DNA from 2 places in the Robertmurraya sp. FSL W8-0741 genome. Region 1 is predicted to be linked to the other one. Evidence: predicted binding sites of a transcription regulator. Region 1 holds the regulator's gene; the other holds the start of a gene.
The links. The regulator LexA, encoded in region 1, represses DNA repair genes until DNA is damaged. The targets are predictions, from matches to a motif close to CGAACATATGTTCG.
Positions count from the first base shown of each region.

Region 2: a site for LexA is predicted at 1,853-1,866, ahead of NST02_RS17740 (YolD-like family protein). Genes of this name have one in related genera too.

Region 1 is NZ_JBBOQG010000001.1:2,975,674-2,979,777, reverse strand. Features, by position in the region: gene NST02_RS14465 (DUF4183 domain-containing protein) at 415-795, opposite strand; gene NST02_RS14460 (DUF4183 domain-containing protein) at 953-1,300, shown strand; gene lexA (transcriptional repressor LexA) at 1,713-2,336, opposite strand; gene yneA (cell division suppressor protein YneA) at 2,491-2,805, shown strand; gene NST02_RS14445 (YneB family resolvase-like protein) at 2,816-3,472, shown strand; gene NST02_RS14440 (DUF896 domain-containing protein) at 3,596-3,829, shown strand; gene tkt (transketolase) at 4,071-4,104, shown strand, end outside.
Region 2 is NZ_JBBOQG010000001.1:3,669,798-3,673,901, reverse strand. Features, by position in the region: gene NST02_RS17750 (SDH family Clp fold serine proteinase) at 1-971, opposite strand, end outside; gene NST02_RS17745 (hypothetical protein) at 973-1,152, opposite strand; gene NST02_RS17740 (YolD-like family protein) at 1,482-1,820, opposite strand; gene NST02_RS17735 (SHOCT domain-containing protein) at 1,923-2,360, opposite strand; gene NST02_RS17730 (helix-turn-helix transcriptional regulator) at 2,357-2,569, opposite strand; gene NST02_RS17725 (hypothetical protein) at 2,721-2,849, shown strand; gene NST02_RS17720 (competence protein ComK) at 2,831-3,253, shown strand; gene NST02_RS17715 (hypothetical protein) at 3,260-3,622, opposite strand; gene NST02_RS17710 (S9 family peptidase) at 3,925-4,104, shown strand, end outside.

The sequences.
Region 1 (4,104 bases):
CGTACTCCTTTCGTAAGCATAGGCTAGGGGAGAACACGCTTCCCTACGGACTTTCACCGGCTAGGAATTTCACCTGCCTCAGCTAATTTGCTTTTCGGTGCTTCTGAAACCCTTGCCTTGCGACCCGGTTCTACAATGTTTTCCGGCGCTCTTCCCTTCTAGAGCTACAGAGGCATTTCATAAATTATATTCAATATTTTATGAAGCATCAATATAAACTTTATTAGATAAGCTTTATTAACAGAATTGTTGATAAAACGATTTTTGCCTCATTTCGTGTGATGCTTGGTCTCGCACGCTTTTCCGTTAAACTGAAGGGTTTTTTGACAGGCATCTGTTTTTTTTGATGCGTATTAAATGGTAATATGCAAAAAAACAAACCCCTGAAATATCATTTTCAGAGGTGAGATTTACTTAGGTGATAATCGTTGTATCGCTTGTTGGCGCAAAGTTTGTGACAACTAGGACGACTGGAGATGCTGCTTCAATTGTTGAACCAGTAGGAACAGTTATCACTAATTGTCCTACACCAGTAGCACCTGGCGTGTAGGCAATTAAGTCATCCATTTGCAGCACACCATTTATATAAACATTAATGTAGCTATTGTCAGCCGTTAATTCTGGAAGTGTGTCTGCTGCTGCTCCAGTGTCAGTCCAGAAATCCTCAACCGCAATCGTTAAAGTACCATCGCCAGTAACTTGTTCTGCCGCTTCAGTGAAGAATCTTTCAACAGTTGGAAATGTGCTAATCGTCGAAGTTGCACTAATTGCTAGTTTCATAATCTGCAGGGGCAAGGTAACTCCTCCTTTCCAAGTTTTTACTATATTATGCCTGTTGTCATTTATTGACTAAACTTACGTATAGATAATGTAAGACCAAGCACATAATCTCGACCTATTTATATAATGTTGAAAAAGGCATGTATCGTGAGCATAAAGGAGGAAAGAAAAGGTGGCATCTAAAAATAGGGATCGCAATCATTTTATCAAACCCTTTTTGACCATTCCGTTAATTCCTCCTGTCATCTCCCGCCATCATCTTCCTAAAAAAGTGGAAGTATACGAATACTACACCGTTTCAGATGGAGAATCAAAATCATACAAAGAAGTAGATGGAATTCCTGAATTAGGGAAGCAGGTAATTCTTGCCCCCTCGCAAGTATCATATATGAATCTTTTTATTAACGGAGTGTTGCAGCCGAAGGACTGCTACGCAGTGCAAAAAGGAGAAATTACATTAAAAACAGAAGACGTGCCCCCGAAAGGTGCTCCGGTGATTTTGCAAATGTTAAAATTTTAATGATTGAGGGATAAGAAAAAGTAATCGTTGCCCTTTAGTAGTCTTTAGTTCTTCACGTCTTCGACTTATTTGTTTGCAGTCAGCCTAGAGCGGATAATATTGCTAAACTTTTCCCAGTTATTTTTTAGTTTCTGTCGATTGTTTTATCTCTATTCTCTTAAGCAAATATTCTGTTTGCAAAAAAGCAAAAAAGATAAAAAGGGGAATAAAGAGAAGAATGAGTTTGCGATGCCAATTTAAGTTATACTTCATATCAAGAGAAGAAGAGAGTAAGCTGACTAGAAATTGAGAAATAAGAGTGCTCATATAAAAACCCTTTCAAAATTTTTTCTTTTAATATGTAGTAAACGAAGAAAAATTATTCAAAAGGAACAAAAAAAGCAGGATAACCTGCTTTAAGAGATTGATAAGATTAGTGTATATGACGGTAAACACCGATAACTTTTCCTAAAATGGAGACGTTTCTCAAAATAATCGGTTCCATCGTTGAGTTTTCAGGCTGCAAACGAATATAATCTTTTTCTTTGAAGAAGCGTTTTACCGTTGCTTCATCTTCTTCAGTCATTGCTACCACAATGTCTCCATTACTGGCAGATTGCTGTTGCCTAACAATGACATAGTCACCGTCCAAAATCCCGGCTTCGATCATACTTTCTCCCATAATCTCAAGCATAAATACATGTTCGTCGTCTGCTGCAAAGCGCTCAGGCAATGGAAAATACTCCTCCACATTTTCGATTGCCGTAATCGGCAGTCCGGCAGTAACTTTTCCGACAATGGGTACATTTACTACTCTACTTTTCGGAATATTTGCTTCTTCATCAGCTTCTAAAATTTCAATCGCACGTGGTTTCGTTGGGTCCCGGCGGATGAGCCCCTTGCTCTCGAGTCTAGCTAAATGCCCGTGAACGGTTGAGCTAGATGCGAGGCCAACAGCTTCACCGATTTCTCTTACGGATGGCGGATATCCCTTTAGCTTGACCTCGTCTTTTATAAATTCAAGAATATCTTGCTGTCTTTTTGATAGCTTTACCATATTACACACCTCGAATTCTATTTCTTGCTTTGATTATAGCATGTATTTCCAACTGATACAAACATAAGTTCGAACTTTTTATTGACTAGAAACAAACGTTCGTATTATAATGAAATTAATAACGAACATATATTCTTAGTTTGAGGTGTGAAAGATGAAGAAACTATGGAATCAATATTGTTACGCAATTCTATTAATTGGTTTGAGCTTTGTACTCGCATTTGTGTTGGCAGAAAAAACGCCTACTTCTATAGAGGAAGATTATTTAACAATTAAAGTTGAGGAAGGGGATTCCTTATGGAAGTTTGCGGAAACGTACGCTGACGAACATCAGCTTTCTCCTGCTGAATTTATCAAGTGGGTAAAAAACGCGAATGAAATTGATGAGACAATCTATGTAGGAGACTCTATCGTCATTCCGGTTAAGAAAGATGGATTATATATTGCCAGCAGCCGAGAAGATGAATAGAAATAATTCAATGAAAGCAATTATTTACTGCCGTGTTAGTACAAATAAGGATACCCAAGAAACATCATTGGCAAGACAGGAAGAAGAATTATTGACCTTAGCTCAACAATATCATCTTGACGTTATTAAAGTGATAAAAGAAAAAGCGAGCGGCTATGATTATGAGCGTGAAGGCATCTTGGAGATGCTTTCTATCATTAAAGATCAAGATGTAAAAATTGTTCTTATTCAAGATGAAACAAGACTGGGAAGAGGCAATGCGAAAATTGCCTTGCTTCATTGTATTATGAAAGAGGGCGTTTCTCTTTTTTCAATTGCTCACAACGGAGAGCTGCAAATCTCCGAATCGGATTCAATGGTTTTACAAATTGTTGCAATGGTGGAAGAATACCAAAGGAAATTACATAATAGTAAAATTAAAAGAGGCATGAAGCGGGCTGTTAAAGATGGTTACGAACCTCAAAGAAACCTTAAAAATCTTGGTTTCAACAGTGGTAGAGAAAAGTTGGAGGTACCTTTAGAAGAAATCATTCGCTTGCGCAGAAATGAGTTGACTTTTGCTGAGATTGCTGCGACATTAAGAGGTTTTGGATATTCAGTCTCAAAAGCGACCGTTCATCGTAGATATAAGGAATATATGGATGATGTCAACAAACATGAAAACTAGGCTCTTTGCTTGTAATCACTTATAGATTCTAGTAATATGAAATTTACTAGTTTGGGCATAGAATGAAGACACGAATATTATGAAGAATCTATAGATGTAACAAACATAAAAAGGAGCTTAATTATGCTGTCAAAAGAAAAGTTGGCCAGAATTAATGAATTAGCTAAAAAGGCGAAGCAAGGGAGTTTAACTGAGGAAGAAGCGAAGGAGCAATCTGCACTTAGAAAAGAGTATTTGGAAACTTTTCGTTCGTCAATGTTAAATACGCTAAAGGGCGTTACAATTATTGATCCAAAAGGGAATGATGTTACTCCAAAAAAACTTAAGGAATATCAAAAAAGAAACAAACTTCACTAATTTTTTGAGGAATGCAGTGTACTGTATTCCTTTTTGTTATGGACACTTAGAATTGTATTCAAAAGTGGAAAAATAGGAACAAATTGCACTTTTTTGTTGAGAAAACAAATCGTCCGCTATATATTTAATAAGTAGAGTGGATTTCCTTTTGTTTAGAAATGATAGACATACGAGGTAATAAAACAGTTGCTTATGATCGAAAATTCACTTAGGTTTGGAATAATTAGGAGGGATAGAACAAATGTTTGGACAAGTAGATGCATTATCGGTTAACG
Region 2 (4,104 bases), 690 kb from region 1:
CTGCTAACTTCTTGTGCAGCTGGGGGACCAGGAGGCTGCTTTTCAATTTGGTGTGGTAATACTGGAATTGCTCTCTGAACTTGAGAGATAAATGCCACTCCATTATGATTTTCAATAATTTTTGTAGCTGGAGTAGCAGTTAAAGTATGTATGCATGCATGGTGAACGGAAAGAACCGCATCCTGTAATTTTTTATCATCCTCAAGTGCTTGAACTGCTAACCCAATATCTCTTGCTCTACCCAGAGAAATATGACGATCATGAGAATAGGTTAAAGCATGATTTCCTAGTTCAGAAACAATGTAGTCAGCTTTTTTTTCTTTGTTAGAAGAGTCTTTAAACATTCCAGTTATTAACCATTCTTTTACCATTTGGTTTGACCAGTCAATTGCCTTTTCACATTCTCCTATTAAAGTAGGACTATATTTAGCTATGATAGGTTGCCAAATTGGAATTTTCTTTGGATCCTCAGTAATTTCTTTTACTGCCCTATTAAACTCTTCAATAATTCCATGTGTTGGGTAGCCCCGGTATTGTGGATCTATAGGTCCAAGGTTAGAATGTTTGCCCATAATTATTTCTTTAGAAGCACATGCAATCATTGTACCTGCTGACATTGCAATCTGTGGTACAATTACTCTAATATCAGTTCCAAAAATAGATTTTAGATACTCAACTAAGGATTCGGTAGCTGCTATACTACCACCGGGGGTATGTAAGAATAAATCTAGTCCTTTTGTCTTGTCTAATCCATTCATAACTGTCATGAAACCGTTTTTGTCACTATCGTCAACAGAAAAACCATTATAACGTTCAGCAACTAATTCTTGTTTTTGAAGCCATCCTGAATAATAAACTATTACATTTCTCTCAGTAATTTCATGTAAGGCCCTTAGATATTTTCTTCTAATTGAATCAAAAGGATTGTTAAAAATATTGATTTCATTTAAAATTTCACTCCAATTAGGCATTTTATCTTTGTTCCCCCCTTTCGGTTGGAGTTACAACAATATGTTTGGTGACAAATTTACTATTTGTTTCATCATCTAACAGTGTTGAACCAAAAGTATACTTTTTTCTATTTTCTTTGCTATTAATATTTAACTTCCTAAAAATGTCGGTTATTTCTGGTCGGATTTCATCGTTCTTCAAATTAATACCTCCCTTTATTTCTTATAATATATTAACATCAATTATAAAAATAATATACCTTTTGAAAAATCACTTGTGCAGAAATTTGTAGAAATTAATAAAAAAATTTCAGTCGCAAAAGAAATTACAATATTATGCATAACTCATTTATTATTATTATTATGTTTTTTGTGAAAAATGATACTTTCAATGAGAGCAAAATAGGACGGCTTAAACTTAACAGATAGCTACTCAAAAATTCGCCTGTCTCTATCTAGGATTGTTAAAAGCATCGGCAATAAAATGGATTGCTCAATGATTTTACGGTCATCCTCTGGGATAATTGCCAACTAAATCATCTCCGTTTTGCTAATGTCATTAATCGATAACCTTAATATCTCCTTGTCTGTGTCGATTAATAAGGTCTTAGTGACGTAATCAATTTTGTCGATTACGCCCTCAATGTCTTTAAAATATCCATCATCCCATAGTGTAAGTCGCATAGGCATGGTGTAATTAAGTGAGTTATAAATATCAATGTTTATTTGCTCAAGTTCTTGTTCGTCTAAAATTGGCTTAGGTACTTTTTCTTTCTCTTTCCCCATTTTGATAAGTTCTTCTTTATGCTCCGGCAACATCATACGACTTGATTCCCACCGTAAATTACTTCCCTCTGTCAGTTTGTTCATAATTCAATCACATCTCCTTTGATATTATTATACAAACATCTGTTCGTATTTCAAGTATAAAAAAATACCGCCTCATTAAGAGACGGATATGTTTCTCGATGATTAAATATCAAGTATCTGTTTTTTCTTCGCTTGAAATTCTTCCTCAGTAATGATTCCATCATCTAATAATGATTTAAGTTCTTTAAGAGAGTTGAGGTCGGAACCAGAAGAACTTTGATAGTTCATTTTCTTTTCTATTTCAGCCTTTAATTTTAAAGCTTCCTCGTTCTGATCTCTTTTAAACTTAACAGCATTTTGTGGTTGATCCACAGTTCTTAATATTCCTACCATAGAACTTCTAGGGGTGGATAATTGCAGATACCCAGATGAAGTCAAAGAAGCTTCTTTGAATTTAATTTCTTGAATCTGACTGTACAGTACTTTTGTTTCTCCACGTAATGATTTATGGATCATTAAGTCATTCTTTCCTCTTTTAAAAATTACACCATCATCTGTCAACTCTACAATAGTGTTAGGTTTTTTAAAGGTGTAGCTCATTCCTTTTCCTCCTCATATGAATACAATTCATCTACTTTAACCCCTAATAATTCAGCTAAATCCCACAATATTGGAGCACTTGGATAATTCTTTCCTGTGCACCAAGTACTAATTGTATTTGCTGATTTATCATATCTTTTCCTAATAAAATCTCTATCATATTTAGAACGATCAATCAACCAACCGATATTACTTTTTAATTGTTTCATAACATCACCTATAAATATATTCCACAAATAATAAATGATTCCTTTACAAAAATTTTCTTGAAAGATACAGAAATAATCGTGATAGACAGGCATTGATAGATATAGTCGCCCATACACTGTACTAGACAGTGACAAAGCGAGGTGGTTAAAAGTGGATCCTTTTACATTCGGTATAGCCTTTGTCGGTGCTTCTAGTGGAATGTTTATATTGATTCATGCTTTAGAGCAGTCGGGGATTTCAATCAATCATGAAGTCGTGACATTTCAAGAAATAAGATAAAAATAGAAGTTTGTCCTACCATATCATATGAAGGAAGAAAAGCTGCCACCAAGAGACTCATCGGGGCATCCCATAAAGTCCCCATTGCGATTTCCCCGCTTATCTACCTTTTCCCAACAGCATCACCTGAAAATCCTCATTGTGCTTGGGTAGCTCATGAACATATTCTTGATTATAGAAAAGGAAAAGATAATAGTACAACGATAATTAAAATTCAAAGCAATCGTTACATCCCCCTGCCTATTTCAACTCGCTCTTTTGAAAATCAATTGCTCCGTACCCTGATGTTAAAGTCCACTCTTTCAAAAGGCGCTGAACAATCTATTACAAGAGCGTTTTACGCGAAAAAATTTCGAAAACAAAAAGCCGCTGCTGAAAACTCCGAACTTTACGATTGGGAATGAGCATGGCTATTGAATACTGAGATGTGTTAAATAGAACTCAAGCAGTTCTTGTACTTTGTTGCGAATTCTTGGGTTGAAATAATTATGCTGCTCTTCGTAGCCCCTGTAGAGAAACGTATACATAGTAAACGCTTCATCTCTTTTTAATTCAAATACTTTAAGATTATTTTGTTTCATATACTTTTTTATTTGCGCTAATTCTAATTGAATGGTCTTCATCGATTTTTCAATGAGATTTATATAAGGTTGTTTCAGCTTAAATGAACCTTGATTAATCAATTCTAAATCTCGATTTAAAATGGTGAGGACCATGGGCAAATAGATCGCCTTTTCAATGATGTCCCGCTCTTCCTCAGGGATTCTAGTCATAATCGTTCACCTCAACATTTCATTAAAAAACAAAACATATGTTCGTGTATTTATTTTATATAAAGTATTTCCATTTGACAAGAGTTGATGCACGAATTTAATTTTTTCGCGATGCTATATAAGGCTGTGGATTTTTCCTTAGTTGCTCTTGCCCATTCAACCTATTGGACAGGGAAGGGGAATTTGTATTTCGAAGGCAAAATAGAGTTATTTTCATTATTTACAAAAAAATGCGCAAAAAAGAAGGATAATATATTTCAATTATCGAAATAAAAAGAAGATTGAAATATGGAGGGATGAAAATGTCGAAAAGGTATTTAAAAGCTGAAGATTTATATGCATTGAAGTCAGTGGCAGATCCACGCTTGAGTACAAATGGAAAAGATCTTGTATACGTGGAAACAAGCATTTCTGAGGAGAAAGATGAGTATGTATCAAACCTTTTTTACATAAATGTTGAAGAAAAGAATGCTCCGGTGCAA